4 regions of the Bacillus sp. PK3-067 genome follow, and region 3 is predicted to be linked to each of the others. Evidence: riboswitches for the same ligand, from Rfam matches in the RefSeq annotation. Region 3 holds a riboswitch; each other region holds the start of a gene.
The links. A riboswitch is a leader RNA that binds a small molecule or an ion and turns the genes downstream of it on or off. The one in region 3 is predicted to bind lysine.
Positions count from the first base shown of each region.

Region 1: linked by a shared signal. The riboswitch ahead of M1D73_RS08750 (aspartate kinase) and the one ahead of M1D73_RS04490 (amino acid permease) in region 3 are both predicted to bind lysine.
Region 2: linked by a shared signal. The riboswitch ahead of lysA (diaminopimelate decarboxylase) and the one ahead of M1D73_RS04490 (amino acid permease) in region 3 are both predicted to bind lysine.
Region 4: linked by a shared signal. The riboswitch ahead of M1D73_RS15340 (amino acid permease) and the one ahead of M1D73_RS04490 (amino acid permease) in region 3 are both predicted to bind lysine.

Region 1 is NZ_CP096490.1:1,670,963-1,674,113, reverse strand. Features, by position in the region: gene M1D73_RS08760 (DUF4166 domain-containing protein) at 1-587, opposite strand, end outside; gene M1D73_RS08755 (DoxX-like family protein) at 592-1,500, opposite strand; lysine riboswitch at 1,693-1,879, shown strand; gene M1D73_RS08750 (aspartate kinase) at 2,082-3,151, shown strand, end outside.
Region 2 is NZ_CP096490.1:1,353,774-1,356,924, forward strand. Features, by position in the region: gene M1D73_RS07075 (LTA synthase family protein) at 1-776, opposite strand, end outside; gene M1D73_RS07080 (DUF3888 domain-containing protein) at 1,031-1,426, shown strand; lysine riboswitch at 1,516-1,697, shown strand; gene lysA (diaminopimelate decarboxylase) at 1,878-3,151, shown strand, end outside.
Region 3 is NZ_CP096490.1:857,970-861,120, reverse strand. Features, by position in the region: gene M1D73_RS04500 (DUF3626 domain-containing protein) at 1-119, opposite strand, end outside; gene racE (glutamate racemase) at 230-1,060, opposite strand; lysine riboswitch at 1,262-1,443, shown strand; gene M1D73_RS04490 (amino acid permease) at 1,591-3,015, shown strand; gene M1D73_RS04485 (ABC transporter permease) at 3,076-3,151, shown strand, end outside.
Region 4 is NZ_CP096490.1:2,969,943-2,973,093, forward strand. Features, by position in the region: gene M1D73_RS15330 (sulfite exporter TauE/SafE family protein) at 1-571, shown strand, start outside; gene M1D73_RS15335 (GNAT family N-acetyltransferase) at 608-1,057, opposite strand; lysine riboswitch at 1,378-1,571, shown strand; gene M1D73_RS15340 (amino acid permease) at 1,684-3,150, shown strand.

The sequences.
Region 1 (3,151 bases), 810 kb from region 3:
TTATATGAAAAAAGCGAGCCAATTAACGGGTTTCGTACTTGTACATGAATTCGAAAACACTGTAGTGTTGCATCATAACTTTCAACAATTTTTGCTTCACCATACAAAAATTTTGGTAACGGCATTTTTCTTCCAAACATATAAAACCATTGTTTCTTTGAAGAAATATGCATTGCCCCTAACTCATCGATATGAAAATGCAGTGTAGAAACGAGTAAATGTGGTTCGCCAAAATAATCTACAATTTCATTTTCGTTTCCATCCAATTGCATAACTGCATTAAAATATCTTTTCTTATTATGAAAATAAAAAGTACGGTTCCACCTTACTAATTCTTGTCCATATTCATCTCGCTCAGCTATGTTTTGTATCGTAAATGGAATTTCCTCTCCTCGTTCCGAGAAAAACATTCGAAACTTCGATGCAATTTTTAATATAAATTTCACGAAAAAAGAGCCACCGTAAATTTCATCCATCTTTCCTTCACCTGTAAAACTATTCTCTTCTGTAATCGCATAACGCTTCTGCAATTCAGGATGAAGATTTTTATAGGTATCCCCTAATAATCGTTCATATATATTAACCATACACTTATCCCTTTCTCGCCCTATTGCAATTTTTCGCTCTTGGTAAATCGCAACTATTTATATAACCGACAATTGATAACCCCATTAGAAGAACATTTAATGTAATCGGATTAAACGGCTCTGTAAAGCTTGCAATATTCGTAAATCCTGCCGCTAATGTTAAAACTAGTAATACAATAATATGCAGTATAAATAATTTTCGTTTTGTTATTGGCAACAGCCATACAACACCGAAAATTATTTCTAACACCCCAATTATTTTAAGTATATATACACTATTTTCATTTGAACCGATTAATACAGAAAGCATCTTTACTTCTTCTAAATGAGTAAAAAGTAGTTTTGGCACTATCCCTTGATATATCCATACAAAAGCAAATAAAAAACATACGAGCCAATACGTCATTGTTCTTCTAATTAGTAACCTAGGATGAAGCCCCTTTTCTAACCATAATTTTAAGGCATCAAAACTCCAAGCAGTCGCCCAACCTAATAACGGACGAAAAATATAGGAATCTATCACATTTCCTATACGACCAAATCTTGTATCATAATCATATTGTGTCTCAAAATGGATGTATTCTTTATTCGGCGTATACTTCCAATAACCACGTCCTATTTGAATAAGAGATAATGTATTATCCGTCCAAAATTTTAAAGAGGAAATTCTTTCACCAGTTTCTTTTCTTATTTCACCTATTGATTCCCCTTCTCCAGCTATTTCAAACCCAAATCCAATCTTTGTTTTATACAAAAACTTCTGTGGTTCTCCTTCTTTTTTCTCTAAATACGAAATTTCAGTAAAGCGAGCATCCCACTCTGTATGTATATCTGGTTCTTGCGTATATTCCCATAATTTTCCCATCGTCGTGTTCATTTTTGTCGCAACATAAATAGGCTGTTTCCTTTTCATTCTCCCACCTCCTATGCACTATAAGTTTAATGTACATGCAATGAATTTATTTTGCTACATTTTTCACAAACTTCCTCAGAAAAAAGAAAGAATTTTTAAAATATATATAAAACACTTGATTCCCCGAAAAATTTAAATTATTATAAAACAAATGTTACCAACAACTTCATAAATCAAACACTCTCGCCTAAAACGTGAGATAGAGGTTGCGATACTTATAAGTATTCTAATGGAGACACAGAGATGTCTATGAACTTAGATGAAAGGAAGTATTGCCGAAATTGATAAGTTTCTCTGCATTTATCAATTGGGGCTGTTTTCGAATAGAAACAGAACTGTCATATGTACAGACGTGTACGTATGAAGAGCTATCTACAAAAAAGAGATATCATTTTTTATGATATTCCTTTTTTGGCGGTTTTTTTATTAGCTCCGTTTTCTGTTTCCCTTTTCCTGTAACAGCACCATCCTCACTTATTTGAGATGGTGTTTTTTGTTTGTCTTTCTGGTAACTACAGGAGTATTGGGATTTATATATTTCCTAATCTATTCTTAAAAATAGACGAAAGAAGGAATCTGTAATGGAAACAATTGTTCAAAAATTCGGTGGCACTTCTGTCGGAAGCGTCGAACGCATTCAACATGTAGCAAATTTAATTATTGAAGAATATGAACGAGGTCATAGCATTGTCTCTGTCGTTTCAGCAATGGGAAAAAGCACAGATGAACTTGTCGCACTCGCTAACGCTATCACAGAAAATCCAAGTAAACGTGAAATGGATATGCTTCTATCTACAGGAGAACAAGTAACTATTTCATTATTAACAATGGCACTGCAAGCAAAAGGCTATCATGCAATTTCATTAACAGGGTGGCAAGCAGGTATTACGACAGAATCTGTACATAGTAGTGCACGGATTACTGACATTCATACAGATCGTATTCAATCTTATCTTGCTGAAGGTACGATTGTTATTGTAGCTGGTTTCCAAGGAGTCAGTGAAGATTTTGAAATTACAACGCTTGGACGAGGCGGTTCTGATACAACTGCTGTCGCATTAGCTGCTGCACTAAACGCAAAAAAATGTGATATTTACACAGATGTGACCGGCGTATATACGACGGATCCACGAGTTGTAAAAGATGCTTATAAATTAGATGAAATTTCTTATGACGAAATGTTAGAACTTGCAAACCTCGGTGCTGGTGTATTACACCCGCGTGCTGTTGAGTTTGCTAAAAATCATAATGTCATTTTAGAAGTTCGCTCAAGTATGGAACAAGAAAACGGAACAATTGTAAAAGGAGAATGTAACATGGAACAACAATCAATCGTTAAAGGTATTGCATTTGAAGATAATATTACACGCATCACAGTGAAAGGATTAGAACAAGGTTCACTTTCAACTGTTTTCTCTACATTAGCAGCGGCACATATTAATGTAGATATCATCATTCAAAGTATTACAAATGAAGGAACTGTTCATCTCTCCTTCTCCATCCATTCTAATGATTTAAGAGAAACATTAGAAGTATTGGAACAAAATCAAGAGGCACTTCACTATGAAGCAGTAGAATATGAAAATCATTTAGCAAAAGTATCAATCGTAGGATCTGGCATGGTATCTAACCCAGGTGTCGCTGCAAATAT
Region 2 (3,151 bases), 500 kb from region 3:
ATAACAAAGTTTTGTGTAGATTCCATTGAAATTAAAATTACATTTTTACCTTTTGCAGCTCCAAATAAGTTTTTATCAACTTGTTTGTCTTTTGAGTCTGTATAGTTTTTAATTTCAGAAAACCCATCCCCACTTGCAAATACACGCTCAGCTGAAGACTTGGATTGAAGCGTAATATCAAATAGATGGTATGTGTATAAACCTAAATTCTTCACGACAGTTTGACGGTCAAATGAGCGCGAGAACATTTGTGGTTTATAAATAACTGATACAACAATTTGTAGTGCTAATAAAGCTGTTACACCGCTAAAGAAAGTTCGCTTCTCTGAGCGGGAAAGTGGTGTTTTGTCGCCAAATGATGGGAATTTACGTGAAATAAACATTAAAATAATTGCATCTGCAAATAAAAGTAATGTTTTGTACGTAAAGAGTTCTTTTATACTTGTCCCTAAATCAGCCATATTGTTTGTTTGGAATAAAACCGGGAAAGTAACGAAATCGTTATAGAACCCATAAAACATTGCGTTTCCAAATAAAATAAATGACAGTATAAAACTGATTCCAATTGTAATTCGGTTTCGGTGCTTAGATGCAAGTAAAGCTAAGCCGAAAAATAAAAGTAACGCAGCTAGTGGATTGATAAAAAGCATGAATTCTTCAAAGAAATTATCAATTTTAATATCAAATGCTAGCTTGTACACAATATATGTTTTAATCCATAGTAAAACGACTGCAACGAGTGCAAATCGCAGTTTTGGAAACAGATGTTGTAGCATAATATACTCCTCTCCTAAAAAGCATGACAGTTCTTGTGAGTCAGTTTGCTTAACGACTCATTTTATATATACGAACAGTCCTTTGTTATTATGATTATTATACTATGAGTATCATTATACGAAAATAAAAGAAGGTTGTGGGCTTTTTTATAATAATCGAGTAGAAAAAGAGTGGTGGGAGACAATAAAACAGAATTTCTATGTATGATAATTATCGTACGCAGAAAGAATCGCGTGATAATACGGAGGTTATAATGCGAAAATTATTATATTTTATAGCATGCAGTAGTGTTATACTTTTTACTTCACCGAGTGTGTCGGTAGCCCAATATGATGCACCTCTTATGGAAGATGCACTTTATTCTGTTTTATTTCCAAAAATAAATAAAGCAATTGAAAAACAATATGGAAGTTTGAAACCTTATCAATGTCCTAAAATTATTAGTTTAAAAAAAGTGTATAGCGGTACATATTTATTTCAAGCAAGTATTGAAGTGACAAAGTATGAACGTGTTGCTGGGAAAATTGCTCCACCATTTGAGAAGGTAACGATTACATTTAATAACGAAGAAGGCGAATGGGAAGTGACAAAGATTTCAGTAAAGCGCTTACCAAATGATACGAAACTAAACTGTGAAAAAACAATATAAAAAATTGTTTGACAAATAAAATGGTCCTTTGGTATTGTTAATAGCAACAATTAGATGTTTGAAAATTAAATAGACTTACCTCATCTACTCTCAAAGGTAGAGGCCGCGATAGGAAAGAGTAAGCTATGGGAGATTTAATGGAATCTGTGATCATAGGTTGAAAGGGACTATTGCCGAAATATAAGAATAACCATCTTATTCATATATTGGGACTGCATTGAATAAATGTAGTACTGTCATAAGATTTATTTTATGGAGAGCTATTTGGAGATGTTGATGCGGTTTCTTATTTTGAGGAGATAACAACTCGTTTATTTTTTCAATATATATTTTTCCTAATAAGAAACGCGTGTGAACATTGTTCCGCGCGTTTTTTGTCTATCTAAAAGCGTGCTGCAATGAATAGAAGATTGGGGTTATGAGTTTTAGAGGAAATAAGGGAGGAATTTAAATGTATTTACACGGCACAAGCCGAATTAATGGGCAAGGACACTTAGAAATTGGAGGGTGCGATACGACGCAGCTAGCAAAGCAATACGGAACACCACTTTATGTATACGATGAAGAGTCTATTCGAGGAAAATGCCGAGCATTTCATCGTGCTTTTAAAGAAAGTGGTTTCTCTTATCAAGTAGCATATGCAAGCAAGGCGTTCTTGTGCATGGAGATGTGCCGAGTAGCTCGTGAAGAGAATATGTCATTAGACGTTGTTTCTGGGGGAGAATTATATACTGCGCTCCAAGCAGGATTTCCGGCATCACGTATTCATTTTCATGGAAATAATAAAACAGAAGAAGAAATAGTGATGGCTCTTCAGGCGAATATCGGTTGTTTTGTCGTAGATAATTTCTTTGAATTAGAAGTTTTACACGATTTAGCGATGCAACATGGGAAATTTGTGAACATATTAATTCGTGTAACGCCTGGAGTAGAGGCGCACACACATGAATATATTACAACAGGTCAGGATGATTCGAAATTTGGATTTGGTGTTTCAAATGGTCAAGCAATGCAGGCAATTGGATTGGCTTTACAAAAATCCAATTATAATGTGCTAGGGATCCATTCACATATTGGGTCGCAAATATTTGAAACAGCTGGTTTTGTTCGAGCAATTGAAGTTCTTCGCCAATTTTTAGAAGAAGTGAGAGAGCAAACAAACTATGTAGTAAAAGTGTTAAATGTAGGCGGGGGATTTGGAATACGTTACACAGAGTCAGATACACCATTAACTCTTGAGACATATGTGCGAGCTGTAACAAGTGCAGTGAGAGAACAATTTACTGTATGTGAATATCCATTGCCAGAAATATGGATTGAGCCAGGCCGTAGCATTGTAGGTGATGCTGGGACAACAATTTATACAGTTGGATCTGTGAAAGATATTCCTGGTATTCGGAAATATGTATCAGTCGATGGTGGAATGACAGATAATTTAAGACCTGCTTTATATAATGCGCGTTATGAAGCGATGTTAGCGAATCGAGCGAATGATGAGAATGAGGAACTCGTTTCGATTGCCGGGAAATGCTGTGAGAGTGGAGACATGTTGATTTGGGATATTCATTTACCGAAAGTCGCTGCTTCTGATTTACTAGCAGTTTCCTGTACAGGAGCATACGGGTACTCGATGGCGAATAATTACAATCGGATTCGAAGACCAGCCGTTGTCTTTGCAAAAGGCGGAACATCGCAAGTAGTTGTGGAACGCGAAACATATGAAAA
Region 3 (3,151 bases):
TCTGTAATATTTGACATTTTAAGTATATGATTAATCGTTGCTTTAGCCTCACGTTTTTCGTTCTCTGCATATTTTGAAATATACTCTAAAGCAAATAATTGAGATCTTGATAATTCCATAATCAAACCTCTCCTTTAATTAAAATGACCTTAATCATTTCAATTAAAAGCTTATTCTTTCCTTCTTATGAAACGAACCTCATTTATTTAAAAACGTAATTTACTAAATCTTAATTATGCATACACGCATTTTTCATAGGCAAATGTACACATTCTACAGAAATTTGATACCCTAGCCATCGCTCAGCAATATGTTCAAATGATAAAACAGATCCCGTTGTAAAAAAACGATGTTTCGGATTCAGATTGTCAGACAAAATTCCTTTGTGCTGTAAAATGGTGCTTAACTCTATCGCCGTTTCTTCTGCAGAACTAATAATCGTTATATCTTCTCCTAGTTCCTTTTTTATATAGGACTCTAAAAGTGGATAATGCGTACATCCAAGAATTAACGTATCTATATCTTCTTTCGTTAATGGAAGTAAAGCTTGTTTCACTTGCTGCGTGACATATGCTGTATCTTCTAATTGATTTTCTACAACTGTGGCTAAAGTCGGGCAAGCATAGCTATGCACTTCCAAATATGTATCCAGCTCGTGTAATGCTTTTTCATACATATTAGATTTTATCGTACCTACAGTTCCAATTACCCCGATTTCCCCTTTCTTTGTTACTTTAATTGCCGCTCTTGCTCCTGGATGTATAACGCCAATAACTGGAATGGAAAGTGCTTCTTGCAGCTCAGTCAATGCAGCAGCTGCAGCAGTATTACATGCTACGACTAGCGCTTTTAATGGAAACTGTTTGAGGAACTCAACCATTTCAAATACGAAAGATTGCACCTCCTCTACACTTCTTGGTCCATACGGGCAACGCTTATTATCACCAATATAATAAATGCTTTCTTTAGGCAATTGTCTTATAATTTCGCTCGCAACTGTTAATCCCCCAACTCCCGAATCTAGCACACCTATTACTGAATGTTTATGACATACAGACATTTACTTCATCCCCTTTTCAATCATCTAGCGCTAATAATATGTATTATATTACGAAAATTCAAATATCACATAACAACCCCTCTTACTTTTAATCACAAACTCTTCTCTATAATCTGATTATTACTATATCCATTGACGTATAAAAATTCATTTGTTACTCTTAAAGACGTTAATTTAATATTTAAATCCTCATTCGTATCTCGGTGAGGTAGAGGTTGCAATCATTAAGAGTATCATTTCAGGAGATGTAGTGGCATTGATGAAGGAATGAGAAAGGAATGGTTGCCGAAGTAAGTCGTGTCCACCATGCACGCTTGCTGGGTCTGCATTTAATAAGTGCAGAACTGTCACAAACGTTTCGTTTGTGGAGAGCTATCGAGAGGTATGTCGTGGGTTTCTTATAAGATAGAAAGCATGTAGCGGCAAATTACATGCTTTTTTTGTTTTGTTTGGGACTTCTCTTCCTAACTCAGGAAGACATACATATCTCCTCGCTTGACTTGGTTATACTAACTTTGGAGGTATTTTCTATGCAACAAAAAAAATGGGGCTTTTGGGTACTAACAGCTTTCGTTGTCGGTAACATGGTTGGCGCTGGTATTTTCATGGTGCCAAGTACGTTGGCACAAACAGCAAGCCCACTCGGTGTCACTTTAGCTTGGTTAACTACAGGGTTTGGTGTTTTAATGCTAGCTCTTGTTTTCGGTAATTTAGCAATTCGTCGTCCTGATTTAACGACAGGGCCACAAAGTCATGCATATGCTTTATTCTCAACACCAAAAAAGAAAAAAATGGCTGGTTTCAGTATGGTATGGGGATATTGGGTTGCAAACTGGGCAAGTAACGTTGCCATCATTACATCATTTGCGGGATATTTATCACTCTTCTTCCCAATTATGAAAGATACGCGACTACTATTTTCAATCGGTTCGTTTAACGTAGAAGTCGGAAAACTAATTACATTTACGATTTGTTCCATCTTACTTTGGGGAACTCATATTATATTAACAAACGGTGTAAGCGGAGCTGGAAAACTAAACTTCTTAGCAACAACAACGAAAGTAACTGGATTCCTTTTATTCATCGTCGTTACGTTATTTGCATTCGAAGCTTCTAAATTTGGACAATGGTACACACCGATGATTGATAAATCAGGGGCATCACACGGTCTTCTTTCACAAGTGAATTTAGCTGCTCTTACAACACTTTGGGCGTTTATCGGAATTGAATCAGCCGTTCTTTTATCAAACCGTGCTGTTTCTCCAAAAACGGTAAAACGCGCAACAGTTGCGGGATTACTTATTACAGTTGCCATCTACTTAGGAATTACAATTTTAACAATGGGTGTACTTCACGTTGATAAATTACAAGCTTCTGAACGTCCATTAGCAGATGCACTAAACGCTGCAATGGGTCATGGCGGCGGGAAACTGATGGCATTACTTGCTCTTACTTCCCTGTTCGGTTCTATCTTAGGCTGGATTTTATTAAGCTCAGAAGTACCTTATCAAGCAGCAAAAGAAGGTTTCTTCCCTTCCTTCTTCACGAAAACAAATAAAAAAGGAAGTCCAATTTACTCATTACGATTAACAAACATTATGTCGCAAGTATTCCTATTCTCAACATTATCAGGAACCATTGCGGAAGCTTATACATTCGTTATTACCGTATCAACACTGGCCTACCTCATTCCATATCTCGTTTCACCAATCTTCCAGTTAAAACTAGTCGCAACTGGTGAAACATATAAAAATGAAATGCGGGCAAGAATTACAGATGGCATAGTCGCAGTTATCGCACTTTGCTACGCACTATGGGTTATTAAAACGGGCGCATCCGATATAAAAACGTTCCTTCTCGGAATTGGTTTATTCGTAATCGGATTTGCTTTCTATCCATTAATGAATCGTGATCAGAAAAAAAATAACGAAAAGAAAAACGGGCAAGTTGCATAACGCAATTTGCTCGTTTTTTCTTTTGTAAAACATATATAATAGAACAAAGAGGTGAAAAACATGTCAATCGAATCGCTATGGAGCAGTCGCTTCCAACAACATATTCAAAATATCATTACATACTTTGCACGTATGA
Region 4 (3,151 bases), 2.1 Mb from region 3:
GGGTTATATTTTATTACGATTCATCATTCAAAAACAAATTGTCACTTCAAATAAGCGTATGTCTGCAAAACAACTTGTGCCGCTTGGTTTATTCGCTGGATTCGTTGATTCAACTGGTGGCGGTGGTTGGGGGCCGATTACGACACCTGTTCTTCTAGCAAGAGGAAATGAAGCTAGAAAAGTTATTGGATCTGTAGATACGAGTGAATTTCCTGTTTCACTCGCTGCAACAATCGGCTTCTTCATCTCACTTGGCTGGGAACAAGTAAGCTGGATTTGGGTATTTTCTCTCATGCTCGGTGGTATCGTAGCGGCACCAATCGCGGCATGGCTAGTTCGCATCGTTCCTTCTCATTTACTTGGCGTATTAGTTGGTGGTCTTATTATCTTTACAAACATTCGTACACTGCTTACTACATTTAAAGTGGATCCAACTATTATTTCACTTTCTTACGTTGCAGTTGGTCTTGTCGTTATTATTTCTATTTTCATTGCTGTTCGTAATCATTCCAATCGTCCTAATACGTCAACGGCTGAGTATCCGAATGATCAGAAGCAAATGCTACCATAACTATAAAAAATACCGCTCAATTTAGAGCGGTATTTTTTATTTTTCTATTTTCCAATTAATCATCATTTCTGTAGCATTTACTCTCTTCATATGTAACTTTTCTAAAACACGCATCGAACTATAATTATCTAGAAGTGTCTCTGCAATTATTGTTTCTACCTCACCTGTTTTGAAAGCCCAATCGATTAGTTCTTTTACAGCTTCTGTTGCATAGCCCTGATTCCAATATTTCTCAATGAATCCATAGCCAATTTCTACTGTTTGATTCTCGTTTGGTTTCCCTTTAAACCCAATATCACCTAAAACGCTATCATCTTCTTTTCGAAGAACATACCACGCCCCCCATGGTAATAAAGTTGCATCTTTTTTTACATTCTTTACATGCCCTACAATATGCGGGCCGCTATTGTATCCTTGCTCGTTAGCGACTTGAATCCTCTCTTCTGTACACGGCACTATATAGAGCCTTTCTGTTTCTAATTTCATTTTGATTTCCCCTTTTTGCTTAAACGTTACCCTAATTATAACAAATAATATGACTTTATTATGAATGTCGAATTATATTTTTCTGAATTTTCTTTTAATTTAGAGGGTTTTTCAATATTTTTTGCGAAACATTTGTATAACAATTTTTTCTTTGCTTATTGCTACATAATAGTAGGTTCGGGTGGAGTTTTGCAAGCGTTTCCTATACAATAACCGATATTTTTTGACTTTTCCTAACAAAATATCTTGCAATATATTCAGAAAGTCATTACAATTGCCATATATTAAAAATCTTAGCAATATATAAATCCTCATCAATCCGATGAGGTAGAGGTTGCGACTTTTAATAGTAAAACGGACGAGACACAGAGAATGTCAGCTGACTCCGTTTGAAAGGAAAAGTTGCCGAAGTTTATATTTCTTCTCTGGAAATATGAGCTGGGGCTGTCTCCGAAAGGAACAGAACTGTCACGTTTACAAAATTACCGTGTAAACGTGGGGTGCTATCTTAACGGAAGGGTATGATGGGGTGGTTATTTGTGAAACGTTCCGCCAAATTCCTTTGGCGGTTTTTTGTATTTTTCTCCCCCGCTCCTTCCTAACCTACAAGAAAAGGAGTGTTGAACATGAATAGCGCAACAAATCAATCTACCTCTAAAACGCAAACTACACAAGGACAAGGTGAATTAAAACGCGGATTAAAATCTCGTCACCTTACGATGATTTCTCTCGGTGGTACAATTGGTACCGGACTATTTCTTGCCAGTGGTGGTGTCATCCATACAGCTGGACCTGGTGGCGCATTAATTGCATACGCCGCAATTGGAATTATGGTTTATTTTTTAATGACAAGCTTAGCTGAACTTGCAGCTTACATGCCTGTTACTGGATCTTTTAGTACGTATGCAACAAAATTTGTTGATCCATCACTTGGCTTTGCACTTGGATGGAACTATTGGTATAACTGGGCAATTACGATTGCTGCTGAACTTGCAGCCGTAACATTAATTATGAAATTTTGGTTCCCAGATACCCCTTCTCTTATTTGGAGCGGATTATGTTTAGCTATTATTTTCCTTTTAAACTATTTATCTGTTAAAGGGTTTGGTGAATCTGAATATTGGTTCGCACTTATTAAAGTAGTTACGATTATTATCTTTTTAATTGTTGGTTTCATGATGATTTTTGGAATTATGGGCGGTGAAACGGTTGGATTTAAAAACTTCACTGTTGCAGATGCACCATTTAACGGCGGTATCATGGCAATTATCGGTGTGTTTATGGCAGCTGGTTTCTCATTCCAAGGTACTGAACTATTAGGAGTAGCTGCTGGTGAAACTTCTGATCCAGAGCGTAATATTCCGAAAGCGATTCGTTCAATCTTTTGGCGTATTCTTTTATTCTATATCCTTGCAATTCTCGTTATCGGTTTATTAATTCCTTATACAACTGAAAGCCTTGCTGCAAGTGATGTTACAGTAAGTCCGTTTACACTTATTTTTGAAAAAGCGGGCGTTGCCTTTGCTGCTTCTGTTATGTACGCTGTTATTTTAACGGCAGTACTATCTGCTGGTAACTCTGGTATGTATGCATCAACTCGTATGCTTTGGGATTTAGCTCGCCAAGGAAAAGCACCAAAGTTTCTTGGTAAATTAGATAGCCGCGGTGTACCTGTTAACGCATTAATCGTAACATCAATTGTCGGTAGTATCGCTTTCATTGCTTCTTTATTCGGTGACGGTGTTGTATACATTTGGTTATTAAATGCATCAGGAATGTCTGGCTTTATCGCTTGGGTCGGCATTGCAATTAGTCATTACCGTTTCCGTAAAGCATATATTGCACAAGGAAAAGATTTGAAAGACTTACCATATAGAGCAAAATGGTTCCCATTTGGTCCAATCTTCGCATTTACACTTTGTATCATCGTAATTTTAGGACAAAACTACGGCGCATTTATGGGTGAATCAATCGATTGGAATGGCGTACTCGTTTCTTACATCGGTTTACCACTCTTCTTAGTACTATGGTTAGGATATAAATTTACGAAAAAAACAAAAGTGATTCCACTTGATAAATGTGAACTAAAATAAA